DNA from 4 places in the Shinella sp. 1A1 genome. Region 4 is predicted to be linked to each of the others. Evidence: predicted binding sites of a transcription regulator. Region 4 holds the regulator's gene; each other region holds the start of a gene.
The links. The regulator PhoB, encoded in region 4, activates phosphate uptake and scavenging genes when phosphate is short. The targets are predictions, from matches to a motif close to TGTCATNNANCTGTCAT.
Positions count from the first base shown of each region.

Region 1: ACZ48C_RS08470 (LTA synthase family protein) is a predicted target of PhoB. The motif match lies at 1,185-1,201, and genes of this name have one in related genera.
Region 2: ACZ48C_RS14785 (alkaline phosphatase D family protein) is a predicted target of PhoB. The motif match lies at 1,321-1,337, and genes of this name have one in related genera.
Region 3: ACZ48C_RS03700 (RNA degradosome polyphosphate kinase) is a predicted target of PhoB. The motif match lies at 2,108-2,124, and genes of this name have one in related genera.

Region 1 is NZ_AP039671.1:1,686,611-1,689,657, forward strand. It holds gene ACZ48C_RS08465 (NAD+ synthase) at 1-922, opposite strand, end outside; gene ACZ48C_RS08470 (LTA synthase family protein) at 1,215-3,047, shown strand, end outside.
Region 2 is NZ_AP039671.1:3,019,879-3,022,925, forward strand. It holds gene ACZ48C_RS14785 (alkaline phosphatase D family protein) at 1-1,225, opposite strand, end outside; gene ACZ48C_RS14790 (M3 family metallopeptidase) at 1,539-3,047, opposite strand, start outside.
Region 3 is NZ_AP039671.1:750,925-753,971, reverse strand. It holds gene ACZ48C_RS03700 (RNA degradosome polyphosphate kinase) at 1-2,018, opposite strand, end outside; gene hdaA (DnaA regulatory inactivator HdaA) at 2,333-3,016, opposite strand.
Region 4 is NZ_AP039671.1:162,604-165,650, reverse strand. It holds gene ACZ48C_RS00845 (methyl-accepting chemotaxis protein) at 1-467, shown strand, start outside; gene phoB (phosphate regulon transcriptional regulator PhoB) at 733-1,416, opposite strand; gene phoU (phosphate signaling complex protein PhoU) at 1,435-2,163, opposite strand; gene pstB (phosphate ABC transporter ATP-binding protein PstB) at 2,214-3,029, opposite strand; gene pstA (phosphate ABC transporter permease PstA) at 3,043-3,047, opposite strand, start outside.

The sequences.
Region 1 (3,047 bases), 1.5 Mb from region 4:
CGCAGATCGCCGAGTCGATGCCGCCGGAAAGGCCGAGCACGACATTCTTGAAGCCGTTCTTGTTGACGTAGTCGCGGAAGCCGAGGAGGCACGCGCGATAATCCGCCTCCTCCCGCTCGGGAATGCGCGACATCGGCCCGCCATCGCAGACCCAGCCAGCGCCGTGCTTCTTCCAGGTGGTGAGCGCGATCGTCTCCTCGAACTGGCTCATCTGGAAGGCGAGCGTCTTGTCCGCGTTGAAGGCGAAGCTCGCGCCGTCGAAGACGAGTTCGTCCTGCCCGCCGAGCTGGTTGGCGTAGAGAAGCGGCAGGCCGGTCTCGATCACCTGTTTCAGGGCGACCTGATGGCGCATGTCCACCTTGCCGCGATAATAGGGCGAGCCGTTCGGCGACAGCAGGATTTCCGCGCCGCTCTCGGCCAGCGTCTCGCAGACGCCGAGATCGCCCCAGATATCCTCGCAGATCGGAATGCCAAGCCGCACGCCGCGGAAATTGACCGGACCGGGCATGGCGCCCTGATCGAAGACGCGCTTCTCGTCGAACTCGCCGTAGTTCGGCAGGTCCACCTTGTCGCGCACCGCGATCACCTTGCCGCCGTCGAGCACGGCGACGGCATTGTATCGCCCGGTCTCGTCCTGGCGCGGAAAACCGATGACGACGCCGGGACCGCCCTTCGCCGTATCGGCGGCAAGGTCGTCGATCGCCCGGCGGCAGGACTTCAGGAAGGCTGGCTTCAGCACGAGGTCCTCCGGCGGATAGCCGGAGATGAAGAGTTCCGTCAGGAGCAGGAGATCGGCGCCCTGCCGGGCCGCATCCTCGCGGGCGGCGCGCGCCTTGGCGAGATTACCGGCAATGTCGCCGACCGTCGGGTTCAATTGCGCGACAGCGATGCGCAGCGTGGTCTTTTCAGTCTCGGAAGTCATGTCTGCGGACCCGTCTCCTGCTCGTGTCCGCCTTTCCCGCGCGATGCCTAAGGAAACGACGGACGGTCGATACGCTCTTTAGAGCATGGCTGGCGTTTTGGGAATGAACGGCGGCCGGTTTGCATTCGATTTCGGCAAAATCCGTCGTTTTTCAGGGGGTTCGCGACCATTGCCGCAATGCAACAGAAGGAACCAAAGCACGCCGGAAACGTTGGGCAAGCCATTCATGTTCTGTTCAAGATGACATCCGTATGACAGATACACGAAAGTTTTATGACACCCGGAGAAGGCCGTGGCCCTGTTCACTTCCGCAGCCGTGGCAATCGAAGCCACCGAGATTTCCGCCGCAGAGGCAGGCTTTTTCGCGCGCCATGCCAAGGCGCTGGCGGTTCTGCGCTCGCTGGCCGTCTCGTTTCTCCTGGCGCTTGCCACCGTCGTCGTCGTCGAACTCATCACGCGTGGCTCGCTCGGGCAGACCTATGCCTATCTGACCAATCTCCAGCAGCCCGGCTGGACGACCGCCGGCATGTTCTTCCTGCTCTATCTTGCCATCGACGCGCTGATCGGCCGCCAGCACAAGGCCGTGCTGCTGGTCTCCCCGCTCGTCGTGCTGATGGGCGTCATCTCGCAGCAGAAGCAGGTGTTCCTCACCGACCCGCTCTATCCGACCGACCTGCTTTTCGGCCGCCAGATCCTCGAACTGATGCCCGTGCTGGTGCAGGACCGCCCGTGGACCGCCGCGGGCCTTGCGCTTGCCGTCCTCGCCGCGGTCGCCGGCCTCATCGCACTCTGGATCTTCGCCTGGCGCCGCTTCCGCCCGCTGACCAGGAAGGAGCGCCTGACGCGCCTTGCCGTCACGCTGCCGCTGCTTGCCGGCTTCGTGTCCATCATGGACTACAACGACTTCTCCTGGGTGCGCGACCGGCTGAAGGTCTTCCCGATCATGTGGGACCAGGCGGAGAACTACCGCCATAACGGCTTCGTCATGGCCTTCGCGATCAACCTGCCGATGGCGAACGTGCAGGCGCCTGCCGGCTACATGATCGACGCCATCGACAAGATTCCGTCCAAGCCCCTGCCGGCCGGCACGACGCATCGCTCCAAGCCGGACGTCATCGTGGTGATGAGCGAGTCCCTCTGGGATCCGACGCGCCTTCAGAACGTCAAGCTTTCGCCCGATCCGATGCCGGTCATCCGCGAAAACGCCAGCGGCAACGTCTTCTCGCCGGAATTCGGCGGCCTGACGGCCAATGTGGAATTCGAGGCGCTGACGGGCTTCTCCAACGCCTTCCTGCCGACCGGCAGCATCCCCTACCAGCAATATGTGCGCAAGCCGATCCCCTCGCTCGCCACGTTCTTCCGCGCGGAAGGCTATACGGCACGCGCCATCCATCCGTTCTCCGGCTGGTTCTGGAACCGCACCAGCGTCTACAAGGCCTTCGGCTTCGAGGCTTTCAAGGACGTCGACCAGATGCCGCCGCTGGCAAAGCGCGGCAACTTCACCTCGGACGAGGCGCTGACGAAGGAAATCATCCGCCAGGCGGACGCGCAGGAAAACCCGTTCTTCTTCTTCGCCGTCACGCTGCAGGGCCACGGCCCCTATGACGACGGCCGCTACAAGAAGACCGACATCGCCATCGACGGCAAGCTCGACGCCCGCGAGAACCGCATGCTGGCAAGCTACGCCCAGGGCGTGAAGGAAGCCGACCAGAGCCTCAAGATGCTGATGGACTGGGCGAAGGAACGCGACCGCGAGACGATCATCGTCGTCTTCGGCGACCACCTGCCGCCGCTCAACACGGTCTACAAGACATCCGGCTACATGCAGGGCATCACCGCCTCGCGCAAGGGCTCGGCCGAGCAGATGAAGAAGGAGCACGAGACCCCGCTCGTCATCTGGTCGAACAAGACCGGCGTGGAGAAGGAAGTGGGCACGATCAGCCCGGCATTCCTCTCCTACTACATCCTCAAGGAAGCGGGCTACGAGCACCCCTACTACACCGGCTTCCTCGGCGCGGTGCACGACAAGCTGCGCGTCATCGACCGCTACATGCTGATCGACGCCAAGGGCAACGCCACGCCCGATTGGGCGCGCAAGAAGACGCTCGACCCGCTGGTGCGCGAC
Region 2 (3,047 bases), 590 kb from region 4:
CGACATTGTGGATCGCATTGTCGCGCATGAAGGAGAGGAGGTCGGCGATCTCCCGCTCGCGCGCCGTCGGCGGGCCGTCGGACCCGTCCGCCACGCCCTCATAGCCCAGGCGATTGGCATAGTCGTCCCAGATGACGAGGCCGAGCGGCATGTCGCAGGCGATCACCTTCCAGACGGCACGGGAGGCCGCAAGCTCGCGGCGCAGCCACGCGGCCTGCCGCGGGCCGAACAGGTCGTTCTCGGTGCCGCCCCGGTTGGGGCCGCGATAGGAGCGCAGGTCCACGAAGAACACGTCGAGCAGCGGCCCGTAGGCGACCTTGCGGAAGATGCGCCCGGGCTCGCCGGGCAGATAGCGGATCGGCGTCATCTCGTGAAAGGCGCGCCGCGCACGCGCCTCGTAGACCTTGATGTCCTTTTCCGGGTAGCGCCGGTCGCCCGAAAGATCGCTCGATGCCGACCAGTTGTTCAGAACCTCATGGTCGTCCCACTGGAAGAAGGTCGGGCATTCCCTGTTGAAGGAAAGCAGGTGGTCGTCGAGGAGATTGTATTTCCACTGTCCGCGGAATTCCTCCAGCGTGCGCGCCACGTTGCGCTTCTCGTCGGTGACGATGCGATTCTTCCAGATTCCGCCGTCGCGCAGCCTGATCTCGTCCGGGATCGGCCCATCGGCATAGACCGTGTCGCCCGAATGGATGAAGAAATCCGGCTCGTGGCGCAGCATGGTCGAATAGGTCTTCATGCCGACATCGTCGATGCCCCAGCCCTGCCCCGCCGTATCGCCCGACCAGACGAAGCGCACCGACCGCTTGCGCATCGGCGCGGTGCGGAAGCGCCCGACGATGGGCTCGGAGACGAGATGGCTGGAATAGGGATCGCCCGCCGTGAAGCGGTAGAAGATGTCCTGATCCGGCAGCAGCCCCTGCAGCATCGCCTTGACCGTATTGTCCGAGGCCGCCGTCGCCGTTTGCAGCGGCACCCGCATCGCATCGATGAAACTGTCGGTGGTCGCATATTCCAGCGTCACCTCCGCCGGCCGGTCGACCCGCGCCCAGACGACGCCCGATGAGCAATCCACGTCGCCGGACTGGACGCCATGCGAGAAGGCCGGGCTGCCATGGCGCCGCGCATAATAGGGAACCGCCAGCGCCGAGGACGTGGCCAGCGCGCCGGCGCCCGCCGTCAGCAGAAACGAGCGCCGCGTCAGCGCCTCGGGAACGATCGCCATGCCACCTCCGGCCCAGCCCGCGAAAAGACGGGCAGACCATGAGTCTCCGGCATGTCAGTCCGGTAACGGGACGATGACGTTTCACCCAAGCTTTGGTGACGGGAGGATGACGAGGGGCGCGTTCATGGTGCCGCGCTCTATCCGGCCTATCCGCAGCCCGCTCCCCCCTCTGCTTCGTCATAGCCGGGCCTGACCCGACCATCCATGCTCGGGTGCCGCCGCGGATCCTCGGGCCAAGCCCGAGGATGACGTCGGTGTGGAGGCACGGTCACGGCAGAAGTCGTGTAAGGCAGAGCGAGCGCCAGGCGCCGGCTCAGGCCGCCAGCCCCTTCTTCTCCAGCATGGCCTCCGGGCTCGGCAGCTTGCCGCGGAAGGCCTTGTAGGCGTCCTCCGGGTCGACTGAGCCGCCGACGGAGTAGATGTAGGTCTTCAGCCGCTCCGCCATGACCGGATTGAAGGCGTCGCCCGTTTCCGTGAAGGCGGAAAAGGCATCGGCGTCGAGCACTTCCGACCACATGTAGGAATAGTAGCCGGCCGAATAGCCGTCGCCCGAGAAGACATGCTGGAAATGCGGCGTCGCGTGACGCATGACGATGGACGCCGGCAGGCCGATCTTTTCCAGCACCTCCGCCTGCACCGCCATCGGGTCCTCGACGGGGCCGCGCGTATGGAACGCCATGTCGACCAGCGCCGAGGAGGTGAACTCCACCGTCGCGAAGCCCGAATTGAAGGTGCGGGCGGCCAGCACCTTGTCGAGCAGCGCCTGCGGCATCGCCTCGCCCGTCCGGTAATGTACGGCATAGCGTGTCAGCACTTCCGGCACCGTCAGCCAGTGCTCGTAGAGCTGCGACGGCAGCTCCACGAAATCGCGCGAGACGCCGGTGCCCGAGACGGAGGGATAGGTGACGTTGGAGAGCATGCCGTGCAGCGCATGGCCGAATTCGTGGAAGAGCGTGCGCGCATCGTCGAGCGACAGCAGCGCGGGCTTGCCTTCCGCGGGCTTGGCGAAATTGCAGACATTGTAGATGATCGGCAGTTCCCCGACAGCGCCGTTCGGCAGCGGCAGGCGATGCTGGCTCTGGTAGGAGCTCATCCATGCGCCGGAACGCTTGGAGGAGCGGGCGAAATAATCGCCGAGGAACATGGCGACCAGCCTGTCCTCCCGGTCTCGGATCTCGAAGACCCGCACATCGGGATGATAGACCGGCACGCCCTTCTGCTCGATGGCGCGGATGCCGAAGAGCCGCTCTGCAACGTCGAAGCAGGCCTCGATGACCTTTTCGAGCTGGAGATAGGGCTTCAGCTCCGCCTCGGAGAAATTGAATTTTTTCGCGCGCAGCTTTTCCGCATAGTAGCGCCAGTCCCAGGGCATGACCTCGTGGTTGCGGCCTTCCTCGGCGATCAGCGCGGCAAGCTCCGCCTCCTCCTCGCGCGCCCGCGCCACGGCCTTTTCCCAGACCTGCATCAGGAGCCCGTTCACCGCCTCCGGCGTCTTGGCCATGGTGTTGTCGAGCTTCAGGGCCGCGAAGTTCCCGTAGCCGAGCAGCCCGGCCTTTTCGGCCCTGAGCGCCAGCGTTTCCTTGACGATGCCGCGATTGTCCGTCTCGCCTGCATTCTCGCCGCGCGCCACCCAGGCCCGGAACGCCTGCTCGCGCAGGTCGCGGCGGGCGGAGAAGGTGAGGAACGGCTCGATGATCGAGCGCGACAGGGTGACGGCGTAGCGCCCATCCTCGCCGCGCTCGCGCGCCGCCGCCGCCATGGCATCCTTCAAGAAGTCCGGCAGACCATCGAGCGCCTCGCCCTCGTCGAGGACAAGCGCCCA
Region 3 (3,047 bases), 590 kb from region 4:
TTGCCCAGCATGATCTGCGAGAGGACCTGCTCATGCACCGTCCGGTTGATCAGAGGCACGAGTGTCTCGACCCGCCGGTCCAGGTTGCGCGGCATCATGTCCGCCGAGCCTATATAGACCAGCGCCTTGTCCGATGGAAGCCCGTGGCCGTTGCCGAAGCAGAAGATGCGGGAATGTTCGAGGAAGCGGCCGACGATGGACTTGACGCGGATATTGTCGGAAAGCCCCGGAACCTGCGGGCGCAGGCAGCATATGCCGCGCACGACGAGGTCCACCTCCACGCCCGCCTGGCTGGCGCGGTAGAGCGCATCGATGATGTCGGGATCGACCAGCGAGTTCATCTTCATCCAGATCGCGGCCGGCGCACCGTTCTTCGCATGCGCGATCTCCTCGTCGATGTGACGCAGGATGCGCGGGCGCAGCGTATAGGGCGAGAAGGCGAGTTTCATGCCGGCCTCCGGCTCGCCATAGCCGGTGATGAAGTTGAAGATGTTCGCCATGTCGCTGGCGATGGTCGGGTTGCAGGTGAAGAAGGACAGGTCCGTATAGATCTTCGCCGTGACCGGATGGTAGTTGCCCGTGCCGAGGTGGCAATAGGTGCGCAGCTTGCCTTCCTCGCGGCGCACGACCATCGACATCTTGGCATGGGTCTTCAGTTCGATGAAGCCGAAGACGACCTGCACGCCGGCACGCTCGAGGTCGCGCGCCCAGCGGATGTTGGCCTCTTCGTCGAAGCGGGCCTTCAGCTCCACCAGCGCCGTCACGGACTTGCCGGCCTCGGCGGCGTCGATCAGCGCGCGCACGATGGGGCTGTCGTTGGAGGTGCGGTAGAGCGTCTGCTTTATCGCCAGGACGTCAGGATCGCGCGCAGCCTGGAGAAGGAACTGGACCACCACGTCGAAGCTTTCGTAGGGGTGGTGGACGACCATGTCCTTTTCGCGGATGGCGGCGAGGCAGTCTCCGGCGTGCTCTCGGACACGTTCGGGAAATCGGGCATTGTAGGGCTCGAACCTCAGGTCGTCGCGCGGCGCCTTGGCGATCTCCGACAGCGTGTTGAGGGCGAGCAGGCCCGGCAGGACCGCGACGCGGTTGTCCGGCACGTTCAGCTCGCCGACCACGAAGCGGCGCAGCGATTCCGGCATTTCCGAGTCGGTCTCGATGCGGATCACCGAGCCGCGGCGGCGGCGCTTCAGCGCCGTCTCGAAGAAGCGCACGAGGTCTTCCGCCTCTTCCTCCACTTCGATATCGCTGTCGCGGATGATGCGGAACGTACCCGAGCCGCGCACGATATAGCCCGGGAAGAGCTTGCCGATGAAGAGGCCGACGGCATCCTCCAGCGTGATGTAGCGGATCGCGCCGCCGGCGTCCGGCAGGCGGATGAAGCGGTCGAGCGCGACGGGCAGGCGTAGCAGCGCCGTCATCGGCTCCTTGCCCATCGTGCTTTCGAGCTGGAGGCCGATGGAGAAGCCGAGGTTGGGGATGAAGGGGAACGGGTGCGCCGGGTCGATGGAAAGCGGCGTCAGCACCGGGAAGATCGACTGGATGAATTCCTGCTGCAGCCAGACCCGGTCGTCGCTGGAAAGCGCCGTCGGGCGGACGATGAGGATGTCTTCCTTGGCGAGATATTGCTGGAGCACGGCGAGCGAGGCCTGCTGCTCCATCTGGAGATTGTCGATCTCCTTGAGGATGTCGTCGAGCTGCTCGGCCGAGGTCTTGCCGTCCGGGCTGCGGATGCCGACGCCCTGGCGCACCTGCCCTTCAAGGCCGGCGACGCGCACCATGAAGAACTCGTCGAGATTGGCGGCCGAGATGGAGAGGAACCGCACGCGCTCCAGCAGCGGATGGGCGGTGTTCAGCGTCTCCTCGAGGACGCGGCGGTTGAACTGGAGCCAGGAGAATTCACGGTTGATGAAGCGCTCGGGGCTCGCCATCAGCGCTTCGATATCGACGGAAGCGCCATCGGGGCGCGCGCCCTCGGCGGGCTTTTCCTGAGAAAGATCGGAAGTCGCTGTATCCATTGGATGTTCCGCCCGGTTGGCCACCTGTTCGACGCAGCTTCGAACGGGAAAGGATTTATGCTTTTCCACGAAGCGCTTAGCGCAGTTTGACGACAGAACTGTGACAGTCAATCGGGGGCGGTGGAATTCGGGGGACAATCGTGTGTGGCACCCCCCTCTGCCCTGCCGGGCATCTCCCCCACAAGGGGGGAGATCGGCAAGAGGCGAGAGCCGTGCTTCATCGGTACCGTTAAAGACGGGCGAGACGCTGCCCCATCCAATCTCCCCCCTTGTGGGGGAGATGCCCGGCAGGGCAGAGGGGGGGTAGTCCGCCCCTAGTCCCCGCCCACCATTTCCCCCAGCACCTCCTGCGCCAGCGCCCGCGTGATGCGGCTGCCGCGGGCGAGCGCGAGGCGGTCGAGCCGTTCCACCAGCGTCTGCGCGGCCTCCAGCGAGCGCTCCATGCGCGCGACGATATAGGCCACCAGCTTCTCGTCGACGAAGAGCTGGCGGTCGGCGAAGAGCTTGACGATGACCTGGGAGAGCAGTTCGTCGTCCGGCTCGCCGATCTCCACCACCGTCGCCGCCTTGAGGCGCGAGCGCAGGTCCGGCAGGTCGACCGGCCAGGACATCGGCCAGAGCCGGCTGGTGATGAGCAGCGTGTGGCCGTGCTGGCGCACATTGTTGATGACGTGGAAGAGCGTGCGGTCGTCGAAGCCCTTGCGGTCGGCATCCTCGATGAGCACGGGGCCGTGCTCGGCCGCCGCTTCCGCCCCCCTGCCCGGCTCGGCCTCGATCAGCGCCGCGCCGGCCTTCTCGCGCCAGATCGCGGCAAGGTGCGACTTGCCCGAGCCGATCGGCCCGGCGATGATGACGACGGGCGCCGGCCAATGCGGCCAGGCGTCGATCATCGCCACCGCCGCATCGACGGGCTCGGCGACGAGCAGGTCGTCGCGGCCCGTCGCGGGATCGTGCCCGAAGGCCAGCGGCAACTGTTCGGCTGTCTTGCGCGACGTCATGGACATTACTCGGTACTCTGAACTCTTGCCG
Region 4 (3,047 bases):
AGATCAAGACGCTGATCAACACCTCCGAGGTGCAGGTCCGCGAGGGTGTCGATCTCGTCGGCAAGGCCGGCGGCGCGCTGGAGAACATCGCCGAGCAGGTCATCCAGATCAACGGCCTCATCCGCCAGATCTCGTCCTCGGCCTCCGAGCAGGCCGTCGGCCTCAAGGAGATCAACTCGGCCGTCAACCAGATGGACCAGGTCACGCAGCAGAACGCCGCGATGGTGGAGGAAACCACCGCCGCCTCGATGGCGCTCAACGACGAGGCGCAGACGCTGAAGGCGCTCGTCGCCCGCTTCCGCGCCGGCGCCGCGGCCATGGCCGCCCAGCAGCCGGTCCAGCAGGCCATGCGCCCGCAGGCCCAGCCGCAGCGTGCCGCCTACCAGGCCCCGCGCAGCGCGGCCCGCGCCATCCCGCAGGTCGCCGGCAACACGGCGCTCGCGCAGGATGACTGGGAAGAGTTCTGAGACCTGGCGACAGGAATGAAGAAAAAGAGGCCGGCGGAAACGCCGGCCTTTTTGTTGACGGCCCTCGCACCTCCGTCAGCGTCATCCTCGGCCTTGTGCCGAGGATCTGCCAACGCATCGGAAAACAGAAACGTTGCAGATGCTCGAGACGGGCCCGAGCGAAGGAGAGGGTTTCGGGCTTTGCCAGAAGCGCTGGCCGGAAGCTCCCTAAACGCAAACAGGCCCCGAAGGGCCCATTTCCGTCCTTGGGAGGAAGTTCGTCCGGTCAGGTTTCCAGCGAGTAGCCGGCACCGCGGACCGTGCGGATGACATCCTGCATATTGGCGAAGTTGAGCGCCTTGCGCAGGCGGCCGACATGGACGTCGACGGTACGCTCGTCGACATAAATGTCGTGGCCCCAGACGCCGTCAAGGAGCTGCGAGCGCGAGAAGACGCGGCCGGGCGACGTCATCAGGAATTCCAGGAGGCGGAATTCCGTCGGGCCGAGGCGGACTTCGCGGGTGCGGCGGTGGACGCGGTGCGTGTCGCGGTCGAGCTCGATGTCGCCGCAGCGCAGCACCGTCGAGACGACCTCGGGCTTGGCCCTGCGCAGCATGGCGCGCACGCGGGCGACCAGCTCCGGCGTCGAGAAGGGCTTCACCACATAGTCGTCCGCGCCGGTGGCAAGGCCGCGCACGCGCTCGCTCTCCTCGCCGCGCGCCGTCAGCATGATGATCGGCAGGCGCTCGGTCTCGGGCCGCTGGCGCAAGCGCCGGCAGAGCTCGATGCCGGAAACGCCGGGCAGCATCCAGTCGAGGATGAGAAGGTCCGGCATGCGCTCCTGCAGGCGCATCTCGGCCTCGTCGCCGGAGAGGATCGTGTCGACCTCGAAGCCCTCGGCTTCGAGGTTGTAGCGCAGGAGGACGCTGAGCGCCTCCTCGTCTTCGACGACGGCTATTCTGGGCACCATGTGTCGAACCCTACTCGCTTACTCGGAGGCGTCGGCAACGTCGGCGGCGACGACGGAGGTCGAGGTATCGTCCTTCGGACGCTCGCCTTCCGGCTGCGAGCCGGTCGCCATGTAATAGATGGTTTCGGCGATGTTGGTCGCGTGGTCGCCGATGCGCTCGATGTTCTTGGCGCAGAACAGGAGATGGGTGCAGGGCGTGATGTTGCGCGGGTCTTCCATCATGTAGGTCAGGAGTTCGCGGAACAGCGAGGTGTAGATCGCGTCGATCTCGTCGTCGCGCTCGCGGATGGCCTTGGCCTTGTCCACCGAGCGGGTGGCGAAGACGTCGAGCACTTCCTTGAGCTGCATCAGGGCGAGCTCGGCCAGGTGCTCCAGGCCGCGGGCGAGCTTGCGGGGCATGCCCGAGCTCTGCACGGCGATGACGCGCTTGGCGGTGTTCTTGCCGAGGTCGCCGACGCGTTCCAGCTCGGCCGCGATGCGGATCGTGCCCATGATCTCGCGCAGGTCCGCCGCCATCGGCTGGCGCTTGGCGATGGTGACGATGGCCTTCTCGTTGATCTGGCGCTCGGCATTGTCGAGGATCACGTCTTCCGAGATGACCTTCTGGGCCAGCGCCGCATCCGCGGTGACGAGGGCGCGGACGGATTCGGACACCATCTGCTCGGCGGTGCCGCCCATCTCGGAGATACGGCGGGAGAGGTACTTCAGTTCTTCGTCATAGATCGAGACGATATGGGTCGATGTCATGGCTTTATCCTTGATGCGCGCGGACATTCGGGGCTTTGGCGACGAGACCGTCAGCCGAAGCGGCCCATGATGTAGTCCTGCGTGCGCTGGTCGTCCGGGTTGGTGAACATCTTGTCGGTGTCGTTCTCCTCGACGAGGTTGCCGAGGTGGAACATGGCGGTGCGCTGCGAGACGCGGGCCGCCTGCTGCATGGAATGCGTCACGATGACGATGGTGAAGTTGGCGCGCAGCTCGTGGATCAGCTCCTCGACCTTGGCGGTCGCGATGGGGTCAAGCGCCGAGCAGGGCTCGTCCATCAGGATGACTTCCGGGCTGACGGCGACGGCGCGGGCGATGCACAGGCGCTGCTGCTGGCCGCCGGAAAGGCCGGTGCCGCTTTCATGCAGGCGATCCTTCACCTCGTTCCACAGACCCGCCTTCTGGAGGCTCTGCTCGACGATGGCGTCCATGTCGGCCTTGGCTTTCGCAAGGCCGTGGATGCGCGGGCCGTAGGCGACGTTCTCGTAGATCGACTTCGGGAACGGGTTCGGCTTCTGGAAGACCATGCCGACGCGGGCGCGCAGCTCCACCACGTCGATGTTCGGATCGTAGATATCGTCCGTGTCGAGCGTGATGCGGCCGGTGACGCGGCAGCCGTCGATGGTATCGTTCATGCGGTTCAGCGTGCGCAGGAACGTCGACTTGCCGCAGCCCGACGGGCCGATGAGAGCGGTCACGGTGTTCTCGCGGACATTGAGGTTGACGTCGTAGAGGGCGCGCTTCTCGCCGTAATAGACCGAGACGTCCTTGCCGATCATCTTGTAGGAAATGTCGTTCATTTTCTTGTCCAGCGCTTTCTCGACTGCTGCTTCTGACATCATGTTCATAGGATCGGTCCTTCTACC